DNA from 2 places in the Streptomyces sp. NBC_00086 genome. Region 2 is predicted to be linked to the other one. Evidence: riboswitches for the same ligand, from Rfam matches in the RefSeq annotation. Region 2 holds a riboswitch; the other holds the start of a gene.
The links. A riboswitch is a leader RNA that binds a small molecule or an ion and turns the genes downstream of it on or off. The one in region 2 is predicted to bind ZMP and ZTP.
Positions count from the first base shown of each region.

Region 1: it holds a riboswitch for ZMP and ZTP, as region 2 does, so the genes downstream of both, glyA (serine hydroxymethyltransferase) here and OG276_RS05610 (bifunctional 5,10-methylenetetrahydrofolate dehydrogenase/5,10-methenyltetrahydrofolate cyclohydrolase) in region 2, are expected to answer to the same signal.

Region 1 is NZ_JAPELZ010000001.1:3,118,936-3,128,558, reverse strand. Features, by position in the region: gene OG276_RS13760 (PLP-dependent aminotransferase family protein) at 1-893, shown strand, start outside; gene OG276_RS13755 (hypothetical protein) at 1,146-1,991, opposite strand; gene OG276_RS13750 (hypothetical protein) at 2,107-2,418, shown strand; gene OG276_RS13745 (glutathionylspermidine synthase family protein) at 2,425-3,615, shown strand; gene rocD (ornithine--oxo-acid transaminase) at 3,625-4,830, opposite strand; ZMP/ZTP riboswitch at 4,939-5,029, shown strand; gene glyA (serine hydroxymethyltransferase) at 5,065-6,348, shown strand; gene trpS (tryptophan--tRNA ligase) at 6,751-7,764, shown strand; gene OG276_RS13725 (2'-5' RNA ligase family protein) at 7,893-8,516, shown strand; gene OG276_RS13720 (YhjD/YihY/BrkB family envelope integrity protein) at 8,662-9,623, shown strand, end outside.
Region 2 is NZ_JAPELZ010000001.1:1,221,605-1,231,227, reverse strand. Features, by position in the region: gene OG276_RS05630 (ATP-binding protein) at 72-1,133, shown strand; gene OG276_RS05625 (hypothetical protein) at 1,130-2,935, shown strand; gene OG276_RS05620 (RNA polymerase sigma factor) at 2,954-4,525, opposite strand; gene OG276_RS05615 (methyltransferase domain-containing protein) at 4,739-5,500, opposite strand; ZMP/ZTP riboswitch at 5,591-5,690, shown strand; gene OG276_RS05610 (bifunctional 5,10-methylenetetrahydrofolate dehydrogenase/5,10-methenyltetrahydrofolate cyclohydrolase) at 5,718-6,608, shown strand; gene OG276_RS05605 (peptide MFS transporter) at 6,751-8,271, shown strand; gene OG276_RS05600 (MAB_1171c family putative transporter) at 8,315-9,493, opposite strand; gene OG276_RS05595 (NAD(P)/FAD-dependent oxidoreductase) at 9,512-9,623, opposite strand, start outside.

The DNA of each region.
Region 1 (9,623 bases), 1.9 Mb from region 2:
TGTACGCCGACCCCGAACGCATCGTGCTGTGCGCGGGCTTCGGGCAGGGCCTCATGCTGCTCGCGAGGATGCTGCGGGCGCGCCGGGTCCGCGAGATCGCGGTGGAGGGGTACGGGCTGGACGTGCACCGGGAGCTGCTGACGGCCGCCGGGCTGCGGACGCGGCCGCTGGCCGTGGACGGGTCGGGGGCCCGCACCACGGAGCTGGCCGGTTCGGGCGCGGGAGCGGTGCTGCTGACCCCGGCCCACCAGTTCCCGACGGGCGCCGCGCTGACGCCCGGGCGGCGGGCGGCGGCGGTGGACTGGGCCCGGTCCACGGGCGGGCTGATCCTGGAGGACGACTACGACGGCGAGTTCCGCTACGACCGCCAGCCGGTCGGCGCGCTCCAGGGGCTGGACCCGGACCGGGTGGTGTACCTGGGCACGGCGAGCAAGTCCCTGGCGCCTGGGCTGCGCATGGGCTGGATGGTGGTGCCCGGACCGCTGCTGGAGGAGGTGCTGGCGGTGAAGGGCCGGACCGACTGGAGCTCCAGCGCGCTGGACCAGCTGACGCTCGCGGAGTTCATCCGGTCGGGGGCGTACGACCGGCACGTGCGGGAGATGCGGCTGCGGTACCGGCGCCGGCGCGACGAGCTGGTGGCGGCCGTCGGGGACCGGGCGGTGGTCTCCGGCATCGCCGCGGGCCTGCACGCGGTGCTGGACCTGCCGCCGGGCGGGGAACGGGCGGCCCTGCGGGCGGCCGCCTGGCAGGACCTCGGCCTGCTGCCGCTGTCCTTCTTCCGGCATCCGCAGGCGACGATGCCCCCGCGCGAGGCCCTGGTCGTCGGCTTCGGGACTCCGTCCCAGAGCGCGTGGGCCCCGACGCTGGCCGCCTTGGTCGCAGCCTTGCCGTGACGGCGCCCGGGCGCGGGTCCGCTGTGCGATGCCTGCGGGGAGGCGACCCTGCGGGGCTGTCCCCTACCCGCCCTTCGCCCGTTCCCCGGGCTCCGCCCGGACCCGGTCCTCAAACGCCGGACGGGCTGGATCTGGCTGGCGTCACCCCGCACGTGACCGCCGGTGGTCTGGAAAATCCAGCCTCTCCGGCGTTTGAGGAGCGGGGTCCGGGGCGGAGCCCCAGGAGCACCCGGCCGCGCCCGGGCCCCGTCCTCAAGCGCCGGACGGCTGGATGTGGCCCGGCTCCGCCGGGGGTTCGCCGAAGCGGGCCAGGGCCAGGGCTCCGGCTACGGCCACCACGAAGCCCGCTACCGCCAGCCAGGTCAGGCCCTCGCGGGTGCGGTCGCCCAGCCAGGCCACGCCCACGGCCGCCGGGCCGATCGTCTCGCCCAGCACCATGCCGGCCGTCGCCGCCGTCACCGAGCCCCGCTGGAGCGCCGAGGTGAGCAGCAGGAACGCGGAGCCGCCGCCGAGCAGCAGGGCGTAGAACGCGGGGTTGGACAGGGCGGAGAGCGAGATGTCTTCGATGAGCCGGACCGCCACCTCCACCACCCCGAAGCCCGTCCCGGCGGCCAGACCCAGCGTCAGCGCCCGGCTGCGGTCCGGCAGCCCGCCCGCCACGGCCCCGACCACCAGCACCAGCCCGGCCACCGCCAGCAGCCCCAGCTTCAGCGCGAGCGTGCCCTTCCCCGAGCCCTCCTCCCCGGACGCCAGCCCGAGCATCAGCAGCCCCGCGCACACCACGCCGACCGCGCCCCACTCCGTCCCGCTCAGCCGCACCCGCAGCAGCCGCGCCGCGACCACCGCGGTCACCGCGAGGCTGGCGGCGAGGGCCGCGCCCACCGCGTAGATCGGGATGTGCCGCAGGGCGATGATCTGGAGGACGAAGCCGACCCCGTCCAGCCCGAGCCCGGCGAGATAGCGCCACTGGCGCAGCGCCCGCAGGAGGAGGGCGGTGTCGACCCCGGAGCCCGTTCCCGGCTCCGCCGCCCGCGCCGCCACCGCTTGCAGGACCGACGCCGTGCCGAAGCAGACCGCCGCACCGAGCGCGCAAATCATCCCAATGAGCACGAACCGACTCTAGGTCACGGATCCCGCGTCGGCCGGATTCCGTCGGCCGGGGCGGCCGTTCTAGTCTGTGCGCAGCCGGCCACCCAGGGGGAGCGAACAGTCCATGGACAGCAGCAGCACCGACACCACGCGTACCAAGCGCCGCATGCGCTCAGGCACCGTTGCCCTCGGAGGCATGGGCCTGCTCGCCGCGGCCCTCGTGGCCTGCGGCAGCAGCAACGAGCCCGACAAGCGCTGCGCGGACCGCGCCACCCTGGAGAAGCTGAACACCAAGGAGTGCAAGAGCGGCGGCCGCGGCGCCTACTACTACGGCGGCACCGTCGCGAAGAACAAGGTCAGCGGAGGCAGCTTCGACAAGTCCGCCGTCACCCGCGGCGGCATCGGCGGCAGCCACAAGAGCTCCTCGGGCGGCTGATCCAGCGTGAAGCGCCACACCATCGAGCCCCGCCCCGACTGGCAGAAGACCGTCGAGGAACAGGGGTTGATCTACCCCCTGACCCGCTACCCCGACGACTCCCTGCGCCCCTACTGGGACGAGAGCGCGTACTACTCCTTCACTCTCCCCGAGGTCGAGGCGCTGGAGAACGTCGTCGAGGAGCTGCACGCCATGTGCCTGGCGGCGGCCCAGCACATCGTCGACCACGACCGCTTCGCCGACCTCGGCATCACCGACCCGAAGCTCGCCGCGCTGATCACCGAGTCCTGGCGGCGCCGCGCCGAACAGCCCTCGCTCTACGGCCGCTTCGACCTGCGCTACGACGGCACCGGCAGCCCCGCCAAGATGCTGGAGTACAACGCCGACACCCCCACCTCCCTCGTGGAGGCGGCCAGCCCGCAGTGGTTCTGGATGGAGGAACGCTTCCCCGGCGCCGACCAGTGGAACTCCCTCCACGAGCGGCTCGTCGAGGCGTGGCGGCGCCAGGCGGAGCTGCTGCCGCCCGGCCCGGTGCACTTCGCGCACTCCGAGACCGACGAGCTCGGCGAGGACCTGATGACGGTCGCCTACCTCCAGGAGACCGCCGAGCAGGCCGGCATCGAGACCCGCGAGCTGTCGGTGGAGGCGATCGGCTGGGACAGCCTCTCCGGCCGGTTCGTGGACGAGAAGCTCGGCTTCATCCGCGCGATCTTCAAGCTCTACCCGTGGGAGTGGCTGGCCACCGACGAGTTCGCCCCGCAGGTCCTCGGCACGTACGACCACGGCGGCGGCTCCGGCACCACCGCCTGGATCGAGCCGCTGTGGAAGATGCTGCTCTCCAACAAGGCGCTGCTGGCGGTCCTGTGGGAGCTCTTCCCGGAGCACCCGAACCTGCTGCCCGCCTACCTGGACGGCCCGCGCGAACTCGCCACGACCACCGGCTACGCGGCGAAGCCGCTGCTGGGCCGCGAGGGCGCGGGCGTCACCCTGCATCCGGTCGGCGGCGAGCCGTTCGCACCGGAGGAGGACGAGACGTACGTCTTCCAGGGCCTCGCCCCGCTGCCCGACTTCGACGGCAACCGGGTGGTGCTCGGTGCGTGGGTCGTCGAAGACGAGTCGGCGGGCCTCGGCATCCGCGAATCGGCGGGGCCGGTCACGGACGAGTACGCCCGCTTCCTGCCCCACGTGATTCTCTGAGGCGTCCGGTCAGGCGCCGAGGACCGACCTGAGCTGGTCCAGCCCCCAGTCCAGGTCCTCCTTGGAGATCACCAGCGGCGGCGCGATCCGGATGGTCGATCCGTGGGTGTCCTTGACGAGCACCCCGAGCCCCATCAGCTTCTCGGAGATCTCCCTGCCGGTGCCGCGCGCCGGGTCGATGTCCACGCCCGCCCACAGCCCGCGGCCCCGTACGGCGGTCACCGCGCCACCGCCGACCAGCAGGTTCAGCTCCCGGTGCAGGTGGTCGCCGAGCTCGGTGGCGCGCTGCTGGTACTCGCCGGTGCGGAGCATCGCGACGACCTCCAGCGCGACGGCGCAGGCCAGCGGGTTGCCGCCGAAGGTGGAGCCGTGCTCGCCCGGCTTGAACACGCCGAGCACGTCGCGGTCGGCCACCACCGCCGATACGGGCACGACCCCGCCGCCCAGCGCCTTGCCGAGGATGTACACGTCCGGGACCACGTCCTCGTGCTCGCACGCGAAGGTCTTGCCGGTGCGGCCCAGACCCGACTGGATCTCGTCGGCCATGAACAGGACGTTCCGCTCGCGCGTCAGTTCCCGTACGCCCCGCAGGTACCCGGCCGGCGGCACGAGCACGCCGGCCTCGCCCTGGATCGGCTCCAGGAGCACGGCGACGGTGTTGGAGGTGACGGCGGCGGCGAGCGCGGTGAGGTCCCCGTACGGGACGATCTCGAAGCCGGGGGTGTACGGGCCGAAGTGGTCGCGGGCCTCGTGGTCCGTGGAGAACGACACGATGGTCGTGGTCCGGCCGTGGAAGTTGTCGGCCGCCACCACGATCTTGGCGTGGCCGTCCGGTACGCCCTTGACCTCGTAGCCCCACTTGCGGGCGGTTTTCACCGCCGTCTCCACGGCCTCCGCGCCCGTGTTCATGGGCAGGACGGCCTCCTTGCCGCACAGCGCCGCGAGCTCCGTACAGAAGTCCGCGAAGCGGTCGTGGTGGAAGGCGCGGGAGGTCAGGGTGACCCGCTCCAGCTGGGCGCGGGCGGCGTCGAGCAGCCGGCGGTTGCCGTGGCCGAAGTTCAGGGCGGAGTAGCCCGCGAGCATGTCGAGGTAGCGGCGGCCCTCCACGTCGGTCATCCACGCGCCCTCCGCGGTGGCGACGACGACGGGCAGGGGATGGTAGTTGTGCGCGCTGTGCGCGTCGGCGGAGCGGATGGCATCAGCAGTTGTCGACACGGGGTCTCCGATCGTCCGTCAAGCCGGTGACGAGGGTGGCGTCACCTCCATCCTCGCTCGCATCGCGGACGGAGAAACCTTTCTCGGGGCGTGCCCGCTAAGGTGTCGGACACGCACGGCGACTGGCGCACGGAGAACCAACTCCGGGGGAGCCGTGCGCGCACGACCGCATACAGGGCCGCTCGCCTGGGCCTCGCGGGGACGAGATCCGACATCGACCCCGGAGGAACCGCCATGAGCGCGAACCACCACCACCCGTACCGCCACCCCGCCCTGCTCGCGACCGACCCCGAGCTGGCGTCCTTCGTCGCCGCCGAGGAAACCCTCCAGGCGGAGACCCTCCGCCTCATCCCGAGTGAGAACTACGTCTCCTCGGCCGTGCTGGAGGCCTCCGGCACCGTGCTGCAGAACAAGTACAGCGAGGGCTACCCGGGCCGCCGCTACTACGAGGGCCAGCAGAACATCGACCGCATCGAAGCGCTGGCAGTGGAGCGGGCGAAGGGCCTCTTCGGAGTCGACCACGCCAACGTGCAGCCGTACTCCGGCTCGCCCGCCAACCTCGCGGTCTACCTTGCCTTCGCCAAGCCCGGCGACACGGTCATGGGCATGGCGCTGCCGATGGGCGGGCACCTGACGCACGGCTGGGGCGTCTCGGCGACGGGCTCCTGGTTCCGCGGCGTGCAGTACGGGGTCCAGGCGGAGACCGGTCTCATCGACTACGACGCCGTACGAGAACTCGCGCTGGCGGAGCGGCCCAAGCTGATCTTCTGCGGCGGTACGGCGCTCCCGCGCACGATCGACTTCGAGGCGTTCGAGTCGATCGCGAAGGAGGCGGGCTCGGTGCTCGTCGCCGACGTGGCGCACATCGCCGGCCTGATCGCGGGCGGGGCGCACCCGTCCCCGGCCGGTCACGTGGACGTGATCTCGACGACCACCCACAAGACCCTGCGCGGTCCGCGCGGCGCGATGCTGATGTGCCGCGAGGAGCACGCCAAGGCCATCGACAAGGCGGTCTTCCCCGGCCTCCAGGGCGGCCCGCACAACCAGACGACGGCGGGCATCGCGGTGGCGCTGCACGAGGCGGCGCAGCCCTCGTTCGTGTCGTACGCGCACGCGGTCGTGGCCAACGCGAAGGCGCTGGCCGCCGCTCTGCTGGAGCGGGGGTTCGACCTGGTCTCGGGCGGTACGGACAACCACCTGATCCTGATCGACCTGACGGGGAAGTCGGTGTCCGGCAAGATCGCGGCGAAGGCGCTGGACCGGGCCGGCATCGTCGTCAACTACAACACGGTGCCGTTCGACCCGCGCAAGCCGTTCGACCCGTCGGGGATCCGGATCGGTACGCCGTCGCTCACGTCGCGGGGGCTCGGCGTCGAGCACATGCCGGTGGTGGCCGACTGGATCTCCGACGCGGTCTCCGCGGCGGCCAAGGGTGACGAGGCGGCCCTCGGCGGGATCCGCTCCGCGGTGGCCGATCTGATGGCCGCCTTCCCGGCCCCTGGCCTCCCGGTCGCCTGACCCCCCGGGGCGGGGTCCGCCCCCCTGCGGCCTTTGCCGCTGCGCGGGGCAAAGTCCCCGACCCGCCCTTCCACCGTTCCCAGGGCTCTGCCCTGACCCGGTCCTCAAACGCCGGACGGCTGAAAGACAGACCCGCTCCTCAAACGCCGGCGAAAATCCAGCCCCGCCGGCGTTTGAGGAGCGGGGGTCCGGGGGCTGGTCCCCGGGAGCGGCGCCGCGCGGGCACGCCCACGGCCGGCACGTCCGGCCCCGCCGCGGAAAGCGGTCGCTCGGCCGAGGCAAGATCCGGACGGGGCGCTACCGCCCGGTACTCGTACGGGGGAGGGGCGGGGGCCCGGCGACCCGCCCGGTTCCGGCCAGTGGCGGGCCCGAGCCCGCCATCGCACCTGAGAGAATGGGGCCATGGCTTCTGATCGTCCTCGCGCGCTCTCCGGCATCCAGCCCACCTCCGGTTCGTTCCACCTCGGGAACTACCTCGGAGCCATCCGGCAGTACGTCGCCCTGCAGGAGACGCACGACGCCTTCTACATGGTCGTCGACCTGCACGCGATCACCATGCCGCAGGATCCGAAGGACCTGCGCGCCAATACCCGACTGTCCGCCGCGCAGCTCCTCGCCGCCGGTCTCGACCCCGAGCGCTGCACGCTCTTCATCCAGAGCCACGTGCCCGAGCACGCGCAGCTCGGCTGGGTCATGAACTGCATCACCGGTTTCGGCGAGGCCAGCCGGATGACCCAGTTCAAGGACAAGTCCGCCAAGAACGGCGCCAACAACGCCACCGTCGGCCTGTTCACGTACCCGATCCTCCAGGTCGCCGACATCCTGCTCTACCAGGCGAACTCGGTCCCCGTCGGCGAGGACCAGCGTCAGCACATCGAGCTGACCCGGGACCTGGCCGAGCGCTTCAACCAGCGCTTCGGGCAGACCTTCACCCTCCCCGCCGCGCACATCGTCAAGGAGGTCGCGAAGATCTACGACCTCCAGGACCCGGCGATCAAGATGTCGAAGTCGGCTTCTTCGCCCAAGGGCCTGATCAACCTCCTCGACGAGCCCAAGGCCACCGAGAAGAAGATCAAGAGCGCGGTCACCGACACCGAGGCCGTGGTCCGCTTCGACCCGGTGGAGAAGCCCGGCGTCAGCAATCTGCTCACGATCTACTCCACTCTCACGGGCGAGTCGATCCCCGCGCTGGAGGCCGCGTACGAGGGCAAGGGCTACGGCGCGCTCAAGACCGATCTGGCCGGCGTGATGGTCGATTTCGTCACACCGTTCAAGCAGCGCACCCAGGAGTACCTGGACGACCCGGAGACCCTGGATTCCTTGCTGGCCAAGGGCGCGGAGAAGGCCAGGGCGGTCGCCGCCGAGACCCTGGCGCAGGCCTACGACCACCTCGGTTTCCTCCCCGCGAAGCACTGACGGGCACGGAAGAGAAAGAGGGCCCTGGCGATCTGGGGGGTGCTGCCGCCACACTGGGGCGGCAGCACTCGTGCGACGCACATGCGGAGCACAGACCACGCACAGGACTACAGGCGGAGGAGAGCTACGTGGGGACCGTAACGCTCGGCGTTTCGATCGCGGTCCCGGAGCCGTACGGCAGCAGCCTTCAGGAGCTGCGCGCCGGCTTCGGGGACGCCGCCGCGCACGGCATTCCCACGCACGTCACCCTCGTACCGCCGACGGAGGTGGCCGCGGACCGGCTGCCCGAGATCCGCGCCCACCTGGCCGCGGTCGCGGCCGCCGGCAGCCCCTTCGCGATGCGGCTGGCCGGCACGGGCACCTTCCGTCCCCTCTCGCCGGTGGTCTTCGTCCAGGTCGTGGAGGGCGGCTCCGGCTGCACCCGGCTCCAGGGCCAGGTCCGCGACCCCGACGGGCCGCTCAGCCGGGAGCTCTCGTTCCCGTACCACCCGCACGTCACGGTCGCCCACGGGATCTCCGAGGAGGCGATGGACCTGGCGTTCGACACCCTCGCCGACTACGCGGCGCAGTGGCTCTGCACCGGCTTCGCCCTCTACGAGCAGGGCTCGGACGGAGTCTGGCGCAAGCTGCGGGAATATCCGTTCGGCAACGGGGCAAGCGGTGGGGCGAGCGGCGTTCCGGCGCAGCTCGGCTCGGCGACGGACAGCAGTGCGGCGGCGGCCGCGGGCGAGGCGACCGCACGCCGTTCCTGACGCAGGAACCGCAACCGGAAACCGATCCTTCGCAGGATCAGGACGTGGAACGGCCGAGCCGTCGGGCGAAAAGTCACAATCGACGACCGTAGTACCCAAAAGCGGCAATCCCGGCTATTTACGACAGCTCATTTACGGTGACCGTATGGACTGGCTGACGAAACTCCCGCTGATCGGGCCCCTGGTGTCCGCCGTGATGCGGACCCACCTGTGGCGTTCGTACCAGCGGCTCGACCGCGTGCACTGGAGCCGGCTCGCCGCCGCCATCACCTTCATCAGCTTCCTGGCCCTCTTCCCGCTGATCACGGTGGCCGCCGCGATCGGCGCCGGACTGCTCACCCAGGACCAGCTCGACCGGCTCCAGAAGAACCTCGCCGAGCAGGTCCCCGGCATCTCCGACCAGCTCGACATCAACGCCCTCGTCGCGAACGCGAGCACGGTCGGCCTGATCGCCGCCGCCGTCCTGCTCTTCACCGGCATCGGCTGGATCACCTCGATGCGGGACTGCCTGCGGGCGGTGTGGGAGAAGGACGACGAGGACGAGGGCAACCCCTTCGTCCGCAAGGGCAAGGACGCGCTCGTCCTCGTCGGCCTCGGCGGCGTCGGCCTGGCCTCGGCCGCCGCCTCGATCTTCGGCTCCAGCGCGGTCGGCAAGGCCGGCGACTGGCTGGGCGTACCGCGCGACGGCGCGGGCGGCGGCCTGCTGCGGGGCGGCGCCTTCCTCGTCGGAGTACTGGCCGCCTTCCTGCTCCTGCTCTACGTCCTGACCCTGCTCCCGGGCGTCGAACCGCCCCGCCGCCGCCTCATCGAGGCGGCCCTCCTCGGCGCGGCCGGCTTCGAGCTGCTGAAGCTGCTGCTCAGCGGCTACATGCGGGAGGTCGCCACGAAGAGCATGTACGGGGCCTTCGGCGTGCCCATCGCGCTGCTGATCTGGATCAACCTCACGGCGAAGCTACTGCTGTTCTGCGCGGCGTGGACCGCGAGCCGCGACGATGCCGACGGGGACGGCGTGGAGGACCCGGAACCGGGCGGCGAGCCCGCGCCGGAACCCGACAGCGAGCCCGCCCCGGAGCCGGGCCGCGAAGCCGCCCCGGAACCGGGACCGGG
Region 2 (9,623 bases):
GGTGCTCCGGGACACGTGGTGTGCCCAGACTGGGCACACCACGTACCCGGACCCCTAAGGACTTGTCGCCCGTGCAGGCCGCCGTCACCGTCACCCCCGCCCAGCTCCCCGAACTGCTCCTCGGGCTCGCCACCGTGCGGCCCGTGTTCCTCTGGGGGGCGCCCGGCATCGGCAAGTCCTCGCTCGTGCGGAAGTTCGCGGATTCGCTGGGGCTGGAGTGCGTGAGCCTGCTGGGTACCCAGCTCGCGCCGGAGGACCTGATCGGCGTACCGCAGATCCGTGACGGGCGTTCGGTGTTCTGCCCACCCGAGGCCATCGCCCGCGAGGAGCCGTACTGCCTGTTCCTCGACGAGCTCAACGCCGCGAGCCCGGACGTGCAGAAGGCCTTCTACTCCCTGATCCTCGACCGGCGGATCGGCTCCTACGAGCTGCCCGCGGGCTCCATCGTCATCGGCGCGGGCAACCGGGCCACCGACAACGCCCTGGCCCGCCCCATCGCCTCCGCGCTCGTCAACCGCCTCACCCACGTCCACCTGACCGCCTCCGCCGGGGACTGGCTGGTGTGGGCCGGCGAGCACGGCATCCACCCGTGGGTCACCGACTACCTCACCGACCGGCCCGACCACCTGTGGTCGCAGCCGCCCAAGACGGAGGAGCCGTTCTCCACGCCGCGCTCCTGGCACATGCTCTCCGACGCCCTGCACTCCTTCGGCCAGGACCTGGACGAGCAGACGCTCGGCGTGCTCGCGCACGGCACCCTCACCCCCGCGCACGCCGTGTCCTTCCGCGGCTACGCCAAGATCGTCCGGCACACCTTCGGCATCGAGGCGGTCATCAAGGGCGATGCCTCCTGGCCCGCCCGCGTGGAGGACCGCGACCTGCTGTACTACCTCGCCGAGGCCTTCCGGGGCCGCCTGGTCAAGGAGCTCCCGGCCCGCAAGGAGCACGTCTCGCCCGCCGTCCGGCAGACCGCCTACCGCGCCAAGTCCCTGCTCGTGCAGCTCGCCGAGATCTCCGTCGAGGTCGCCCAGACCGTCATCGCCGACGACGCCGACGGCCTGCCCGTGCTGCCCGCCTGGTTCCTCATCGAAGCCGCCCGCGACATGCCCCGCCTGGTCGAGGCCCGCCGGTGAGCAGCAAGGCCAAGCAGGGCAAGGAGCCCAAGCCCGATCCGGCCACCCTCGCCTACGAGGCAGGGCGGGCCGCGGTCCGGCAGAACCCCGCGCTGAACGCCGTGTCCGCCACCCACTGCCGAAGCCCGAAGTGCGCGCACTGCGCCGCCGCCGGGCTCGCCGTGGTCACCTCCAACGGGGTGATCCACGCCCACCCGACCCGCCGCGCCGAGCCCGCGGAGTGGGCCTGGACCCTGGCGCACTGCCTGCTCCACCTCGGCTTCGGGCACGTACCCGCCGCCAAGGAGGCGGACCGGCCTCAGCCCGACCGCGCCGACCTCGCGGCCCGCTGTGTCGTCGTCAACCGCTTCCTGCTGAACTTCCCCGTCGGCCTGGCCCCCGACCGGCTGCCCGAGGCGTACCCGGGCGGCGACGAGGAGCAGCTCGCCGGCGCCTGGCGCCGGGACGGCGTCCCGCCCCGCTACGAGGACTGCGGTACGAGCGCCCCCGGCGCCCCCGACCAGATCCTGGAGGCCTGGTCGCACTGGAGCGCCGTCCCCGACTGGCAGACCGGCTTCGCGCACGCCCTCACCCGGTCCGTGTCCGCCACCATGGACCTGGCCGCCGGCCGCGAGGGCCACCGGCCGCAGCCGTGGGAGCGGGCCCTGAACTGGTTCGTGTCCTCCTACCCCCTGCTCGGCGGCCTCGCCGCGGGCCTGCGGCTCGTCGCCGACGCCGAGCTGGCCCGCGCCCAGGGCATCGACATCGCCGCCGTCAGCGCGAGCGCCGGGGAGATCTACGTCAACCCGCTGCGCACCTTCACCGACGGGGAATGGCGGTTCATCCTGGCCCACGAGATGCTGCACGCCGCCCTGCGCCACGGGGAGCGGTGCGGCGCGCGCGACCCGTACCTGCACAACGTGGCCGCCGACTACGTCGTCAACGGCTGGCTCGTGGAGATGGACGTCGGCGAGATGCCCGAGGGGCTGCTGTACGACGCGGAGCTGCGGGGCCTGTCCGTGGAGGAGGTCTACGACCGGATCACCGGCGACCTGCGCCGGATGCGCCGGCTCGCCACCCTGCGCGGCAAGGGCCGCGGGGACATCCTGGGCGAGCCGCTGCCGCACCCGGGGAGCGGCCCGTACACCGACCTGGACGAGTTCTACCGGCGCGGCCTGGTCCAGGGCTTCGACCTGCACGGGGCCGGGGAGCGCGGGCTGCTGCCCGCCGGGCTGGTCGAGGAGATCCGGGCGCTGGCCCACCCGCCGGTGCCCTGGGACGTGCGGCTGGCCCGCTGGTTCGACGAGTACGTGCCCCGCCCGGAGCCGGTACGCAGCTTCGCGCGCCCGGCCCGCCGCCAGGCCTCCACGCCGGACATCCCGCGCGCGGGCCGGTACTTCCCGCCCGAGGAGACCGCCCGCTGCACCTTCGGCGTGGTCCTCGACACCTCGGGGTCGATGGACACCGCCCTGATCGGCAAGGCGCTCGGCGCCATCGCCTCGTACGCCGAAGCCCGCGACGTGCCGGCCGCCCGCGTCGTGTTCTGTGACGCGGCGCCGTACGACGCGGGCTATCTGCCCCCGGCTGTTCTTTCTGGGCGAGCCCAGGGCCGGGTGAAAGTGCGCGGCCGGGGCGGGACCGTACTGCAGCCGGGCATCGACCTGCTGCTGCGGGCGGAGGACTTCCCGCCCGGGGCCCCGGTCCTGGTGATCACCGACGGCTGGACCGACACCCTGCGGATCCGGCGCGAGCACGCCTTCCTGGTCCCGCAGGGCGCCTCCCTGCCGTTCACGCCCCGCGGGCCGGTCTTCCGACTGGCCTGAGGGGCGTGACCCGACTTCTCAGTCGAGGTAGTCGCGCAGCACCTGCGAGCGCGACGGGTGACGGAGCTTCGACATGGTCTTCGACTCGATCTGGCGGATGCGCTCACGGGTGACCCCGTACACGCGGCCGATCTCGTCGAGGGTCTTCGGCTGACCGTCGTTGAGGCCGTAGCGCATGGAGACCACGCCCGCCTCGCGCTCCGAGAGCGTGCCCAGGATGGACTGGAGCTGCTCCTGGAGGAAGGTGAAGGAGACCGCGTCGGCCGGCACGACCGCCTCGGAGTCCTCGATGAGGTCACCGAACTCGCTGTCGCCCTCCTCACCCAGCGGGGTGTGCAGCGAGATCGGCTCGCGGCCGTACTTCTGGACCTCGATGACCTTCTCGGGGGTCATGTCGAGTTCCTTGCCCAGCTCCTCCGGAGTGGGCTCCCGGCCGAGGTCCTGGAGCATCTGGCGCTGGACACGGGCCAGCTTGTTGATGATCTCGACCATGTGGACGGGGATGCGGATGGTGCGCGACTGGTCGGCCATGGCACGCGTGATCGCCTGCCGGATCCACCAGGTGGCGTACGTGGAGAACTTGAAGCCCTTGGTGTAGTCGAACTTCTCCACGGCGCGGATCAGACCGACGTTGCCCTCCTGGATCAGGTCCAGGAAGAGCATGCCGCGGCCGGTGTAGCGCTTGGCGAGGGAGACCACGAGGCGGAGGTTGGCCTCCAGCAGGTGGTTCTTGGCCCGGCGGCCGTCCTCGACGAGGATCTCCAGCTCGCGCTTGAACGCGGGCTTGTGGTCCTCCTCCTCTTCGAGCTTGTACTCGGAGAAGAGTCCGGCCTCGATGCGCTTGGCGAGCTCCACCTCCTGCTCGGCGTTGAGCAGCGGCACCTTGCCGATGAGCTTGAGGTAGTCCTTGACGGGGTCGGCGGTGGCGCCGGCGACCATGACGGTCTGGGCCGGGGCGTCGTCCTCGTCGTCGTCGGACAGGACGAAGCCGGCGCTGCCGCCCGTCTTGGGCGTCTCCTTCTCGTCGCCCTCGTCCAGGTCCTCGGCAGCCCAGTCCTCGCCCTCGGCCACGGGGGCGTCGCCCTCGTCGCCGTCCTTGGCGGTCTTCTTCGTGGCTGCCGTCTTCTTCACGGCGGTCTTCTTGACGGCGGCCTTCTTGACCGTCCGCTTCTTGGGCGCGGCGGCGGCCTCCGCCGCCACCTCCTCCTCGGTCCCGGAGGCCGACGGGTCGGATATCGCCGCGGCGGGGGTGGTGGCAGCCGTCTTGCGCGCACCGATGAGGCGCGGCGGGGCAGCGGCCTTCTTGGCGACGGTGCGCGCCGGAGCGGCCGCCTTGCGCGCCTTCTTGGCGGGAGCCTTCGTGGCGGGGGCGGCGCTGACGTGCAGCGCGACGCCCTCCTCGTCCAGGACCTGGTTCAGGCTGCGCAGGACCCGCTTCCACTGGTCCACCGGGATGCGGCCGGCCTCGAAGGCCTGGCGCACGTCATCACCGTTGATGTGACCCTGCTCGCGGCCGCGCTCGACAAGCGCGACCAGGGCCTCGGATTCGGCGATTTCCGTGGGGAACGTACGGGACGGGCTGAGCGACACAAGGAGCCTCTCGTTGCGAACAGATAAGGGGTGGCGGGACATCATCGCGCGAACTCGGGAAACAGACCCGAGGGGGGTCTGTATTCCGGGCCGCACGAGGACACCTGTCGGTTCATCGCATGCCCGAGTAGATTCGTTACGCGCTGAATTGAGTGACCTGCGCCACGCCGTGACCGGAGAGCCGGTCGCGGGTGGTCGCGTCCGCCCGTTTTGTCAGCCCGTTTTGCGGGCTTCGATGAGAAATCGGGCGGTGTGCGCGACGAACGGGCCTTCGTGCTCGATCTGTTCGTGCAGCTCGCGCAACCGGTCCCGATGCTGCCCGACCGTGAAGCCCGGCACCATCCAGATCACCTTCCGTAGAAAGTAGATCACGGCTCCGATGTCGTGGAACTCCGTCCGCAGCCGCTCGGAGCGCAGATCGACCACCTCCAGCCCCGCCTTCGCGGCCCCGGCGACCGCGTCGTCGGGGTGCCGGCCCCGTCGGACCTCCTCCGGCTGCGGCCCCAGGAAGTACTCCACGAGCTCGAAGACGCTCGCCGGGCCGACCTGCTGGGAGAGGTACGTACCACCGGGCTTGAGCACCCGCGCGATCTCCTCCCACCAGACCGTGACCGGATGCCTGCTGGCGACGAACTCGAAGGCCTCGTCGCCGAACGGCAGCGGCGGCTCGTCGGAGTCCGCGACCACGACCGCGCCGATCGGGTGCAGCAGCCTCGTCGCCTTGTCGATGTTCGGCGGCCAGGATTCCGTGGCCACCGTCAGCCGGGGCAGGGGCCCGGCTCCGGCGAGCACCTCCCCGCCGCCGGTCTGGATGTCCAGGGCGGAGTCGACCTGCGCCAGGCGCCGCGCCAGGAGGCCCTGGTAGCCCCAGGAGGGACGCTGCTCGGTGGCGCGGCCGTCGAGCCAGGAGAAGTCCCAGCCGTCCACGGAGACGGATTCCGCTTCGGCGACGAGATGGTCGAAAGTGCGCGTCATGTCTCGATCGTCCCAGGTCCGGCGCCGCCCATCCACCGGATTGCCGGGCCGGGGCCCACGCCGGAACCCGCCCGGGTTCGCCTACACTGGGCGGCGGGCCGTGACTGGCGTTCGGGTGGATCACCACCGGGGAGCGGCCCGGCGTACTGCGCATCCCGTACGTCGACTGCCGCGCGCCTGGGCGAACCGCGACCCGTAGCGACGCCCAGGAGCCCCGATGACCACTCAGACGACTACCCAGACGGCCCAGACCGCCACGCTGATGGACGGCACCGCCCTCGCCCGCCGCATCTCCGAGCAGACCGCCGAGTACGCCGCGAAGATCACCGAGCGCACCGGTACCGCGCCCTGTCTCGCCACCGTGCTGGTCGGCGAGGACCCCGCGTCCGTCACCTACGTGCGCATGAAGCAGAACCGCTGCGCGAAGGCCGGGATCACCTCCCGCCACGTGGAGCTGCCGGCCGAGACGACCACCGAGGAGCTCGTCGCCACCCTGACCGCGCTCTCCGAGGACCCGGAGATCAGCGGCATCCTGCTCCAGCACCCCGTCCCGCACCACATCGACGAGCGCGCCGCCTTCGAGGCCATCGCCCCGGGCAAGGACGTCGACGGGGTCACGATGCACTCCTTCGCCGCCATGGGCTTCGGACTGCCGGGCTTCGTCTCCTGCACCCCCGGCGGCATCATGCGCCTGCTGGAGGCCTACGACGTGGACCTGACCGGCAAGCACGCCGTGGTCGTCGGCCGCAGCGCGATCCTGGGCAAGCCCGCCGGGATGCTCCTGCTGGAGCAGAACGCCACCGTCACCTACTGCCACTCCCGCACGGTGGACCTGCCGTCCATCGTCCGCCAGGCGGACGTGCTGGTCGCCGCCGTCGGCAAGGCCGAGTTCATCCGCGGCGAGGACATCAAGCCGGGCGCCGTGGTCCTGGACGCCGGCTACAACGAGGGCAACGTCGGCGACGTCCACTTCGAGTCCGCCGCCGCCCGCGCCTCGCTGATCACCCCGGTACCGGGCGGCGTCGGCCCGATGACCATCGCGGTGCTGCTGGAGCAGACCGTCCAGGCCGCCGCCGCGCAGGCCGGGCTGGCCCTCGCGGACCTCTGACCCGTCCCGCACCCCCTGTCGTACGGCGAACGCCCCGGGCCTTTCGGTCCGGGGCGCTGCGTTTCCCGCGGTAACGGGCCGAAAGACCGATCCCGGTCCGGCGCGAGCGGGCTCCACTGAATATGTGAAGCCTTCGATGGATATGCACAAGCCCCCGGCGTCGGACGCTGCACCGGACGCTGCGGCGGTCGGCAGGAAGCGCCACCCGCGCGGGCTCGCCACCCTCGTCCTCGCCGAGCTGTGGGAGCGTTTCAGCCTCTACGGCATGGTCGCCATCCTCGTGCACTTCCTCGCCGCCTCCCGCGGCCACGGGGGCATGGGGCTCCACGAGGGCACCGCGGAGGCCGTGGAAGGCGTCTACATGGCCATGATCTCGCTGCTGGCGCTCCCCGGCGGCTGGATCGCCGACCGGTTCCTCGGCGCCCGGCGGGCCGTCCTGTGGGGCGGTGTGGTCATCATGGCCGGCCACGCCCTGATGGCCGTCCCGAACCCGGTCTTCGTCTGGCCCGGCCTGGTCCTCATCGTGATCGGCACCGGCCTGCTCAAGCCGAACATCTCCGCGCTGGTCGGCCGGCTGTACGCCGCCGACGACGACCAGCGGCGCGACGCCGGCTACTCGATCTTCTACATGGGCATCAACCTCGGCGCCGTCATCGCCCCGCTCGTCGTCGGCTACCTCGGCGAGGAGGTCGACTGGCACCTCGGCTTCGGCGCCGCCGCCGTCGGCATGGCCCTCGGCCTGGTCCAGTACGTCCTCGGCGGCCGGCGCCTGTCGGAGCAGCTGCGGGCGGAGCCCGTGGTCCGGCTCACCGCCGCCGAGCGGGCCAAGGTGCGCAAGTCCTCCTCGTACGGCCTGGTCTTCACCGCCGTACTGGTCGCCCTGCTGGCCGCCGCGCACGCGCTGAGCATCGACAACATCACCTTCGTGCTGACGATCGTCGCCGTGGTGGTCCCGGCGGGCGTGCTGCTCTCGATGTACCGCAGCCCCAAGATCGACCGGGTGGAGAAGACCCGGCTGCGGGCGTACGTCTGGCTCTTCCTGGCCGCCACGCTGTTCTGGCTGGTCTACGACCAGATGGGCAACGAGCTCAACCTGTTCGCCGCCCAGAAGACCGACCTGTCCCTGCTCGGCTGGCACATCCCGGCCAGCTGGACCCAGTCGCTGCCCTCGCTGTTCGTGATCGTCCTGGCCCCCGTCTTCGCCGCCTTCTGGGTGCGCCGGGGCAAGCACATGAGCACCCCGTTCAAGTTCGGCCTGGCCCTGCTGCTGACCGGCGCCTCCTTCGTGGTCATGTCGGGCGCCGCGGCGATCGCCTCCAGCGGGGTCAAGGTCTCGCTGATGTGGCTGGTGGGCGTGTACGTGATCCAGGTGATGGGCGAGATGTGCCTGAGCCCGGTGGGCCTCTCGGTCACCACCAAGCTCGCCCCTCGGGCCTTCACCAACCAGATGATGGGCGTCTGGTTCCTCGCCGCCGCCACCGGCGACGCGATCGGCGCGCAGCTGCCCCGGCTCGACGCGGTCATCGGGCAGAGCTGGAACTTCCTGTGGCAGGGCGCCATGGTGATCGCGGCCGGCGCGGTGATGGTCTTCTTCACCAAGCGGCTCAAGGTCCTGACGGGCGAGGCGGCCGCCGCCCGGGAAACGGTGGCGGTGGCGGCCTGACCGTCCCGTCCCGCCCCTGCCCGCACGCGACCGGGCCCAGTTCTCAGACGGCGGCCGTGGCCCGGCGGCGGGCCTCCGCCACGATGGTCGAGGTGTGGAACTCCCGCGCCAGCTCCGTCAGCGGCTGGCCGCCGAGCCGGCAGGGCTCGGCGGGACCGGACCCGGGGCCCGGCTCCGCCCGGCCGGCGGCGGCACGGCGCCGGCACGCGGCCGCGAGTACGGCCGCGTCCGCCACCAGGGCGGCGCCCCGCTCGCACCGTCCCTGGGCCAGCGCGGCCTCGTAGGCCTCGCTCCGGACGGCGGGGTCGAACCAGGAGGCGAGCGCCAGCAGCCCGTCGTCGATCACCGATTCTCGGTGGATCAGCCGGATCCCGACGGGGGACCACCAGGTCATCGGCACCGTCATCACACTGGACGCGGCGAACCCGTGCAGGGCCTTCCACAGCGGACGCAGCCGGCGGTACTGGCTGAGCTCCTGCCAGGCCGTCGATCCGCCGACCAGGGGCACGATGAACCCGATTCCGACCAGCAACGCCGCCGCGGAGGCGAGCGGCGGCGCCAGGTGGGTGGACAGTCCGTCCCAGTCCCGGCCGGACCAGCGTGCGCCGACCGCCGCCCACTTCGCGACGAGATAGCCCACGTCCATCACCATGCCGGACATGAGCAGCGCCAGCCCGGTGCGCAGCGCCCGCAGCGCCGGGTCCACCCGCCGCAGCCACTTCCAGCACAGCAGGGTCAGCGCCGTGCTGCCGACGGTGTGCGCGGCCAGGTAGAGGGCGATCATCTCGCGCATCCACGGGGTGTTGGCGTAGTACGTGTCCAGGTCGCGCAGCCGCTCGACCGGCGCGTCCCCCTTCGCGAACAGGAAGACGATCGTCACGACGACGGCGCCGTACGCGACCACCGTGATCCGGGTGGCCCGGCGGACCCCCGGCGTCGGGCCGCCGCCCCAGTGCAGGATCAGCACGATGCACGACGCCGAGAACGCGGTGAGCGTGCTGTAGACCAGGGGGGCGGAGAAGTTGACGATGCCGGTGAGGCGGTTGACCGCGGCGATCGTCGGCGGACCGGACAGGAACATGGCGAGGGAACCGACCACGAGCAGTGTGCACACGGCACGCATCAGCGGCTGGTCCCAGCCACGGCGCAGCGTAGGAGCCTTGATGACCAGGGCCAGGACGATCACGAACCCCGGAACGTAGAGGATGAGACCGTCCGTCATGGGGTGCCGGCCACAGCGCTAGCGCGCTTCGACGGGGTCGGCCTCTTGGCCGAGTCCCGCGACGGCCCGCTCGGCGGCGGTCAGCGGCGGGGCGTCCAGCGCATCGCGGTCCGAGGCGCGCAGGACCTGC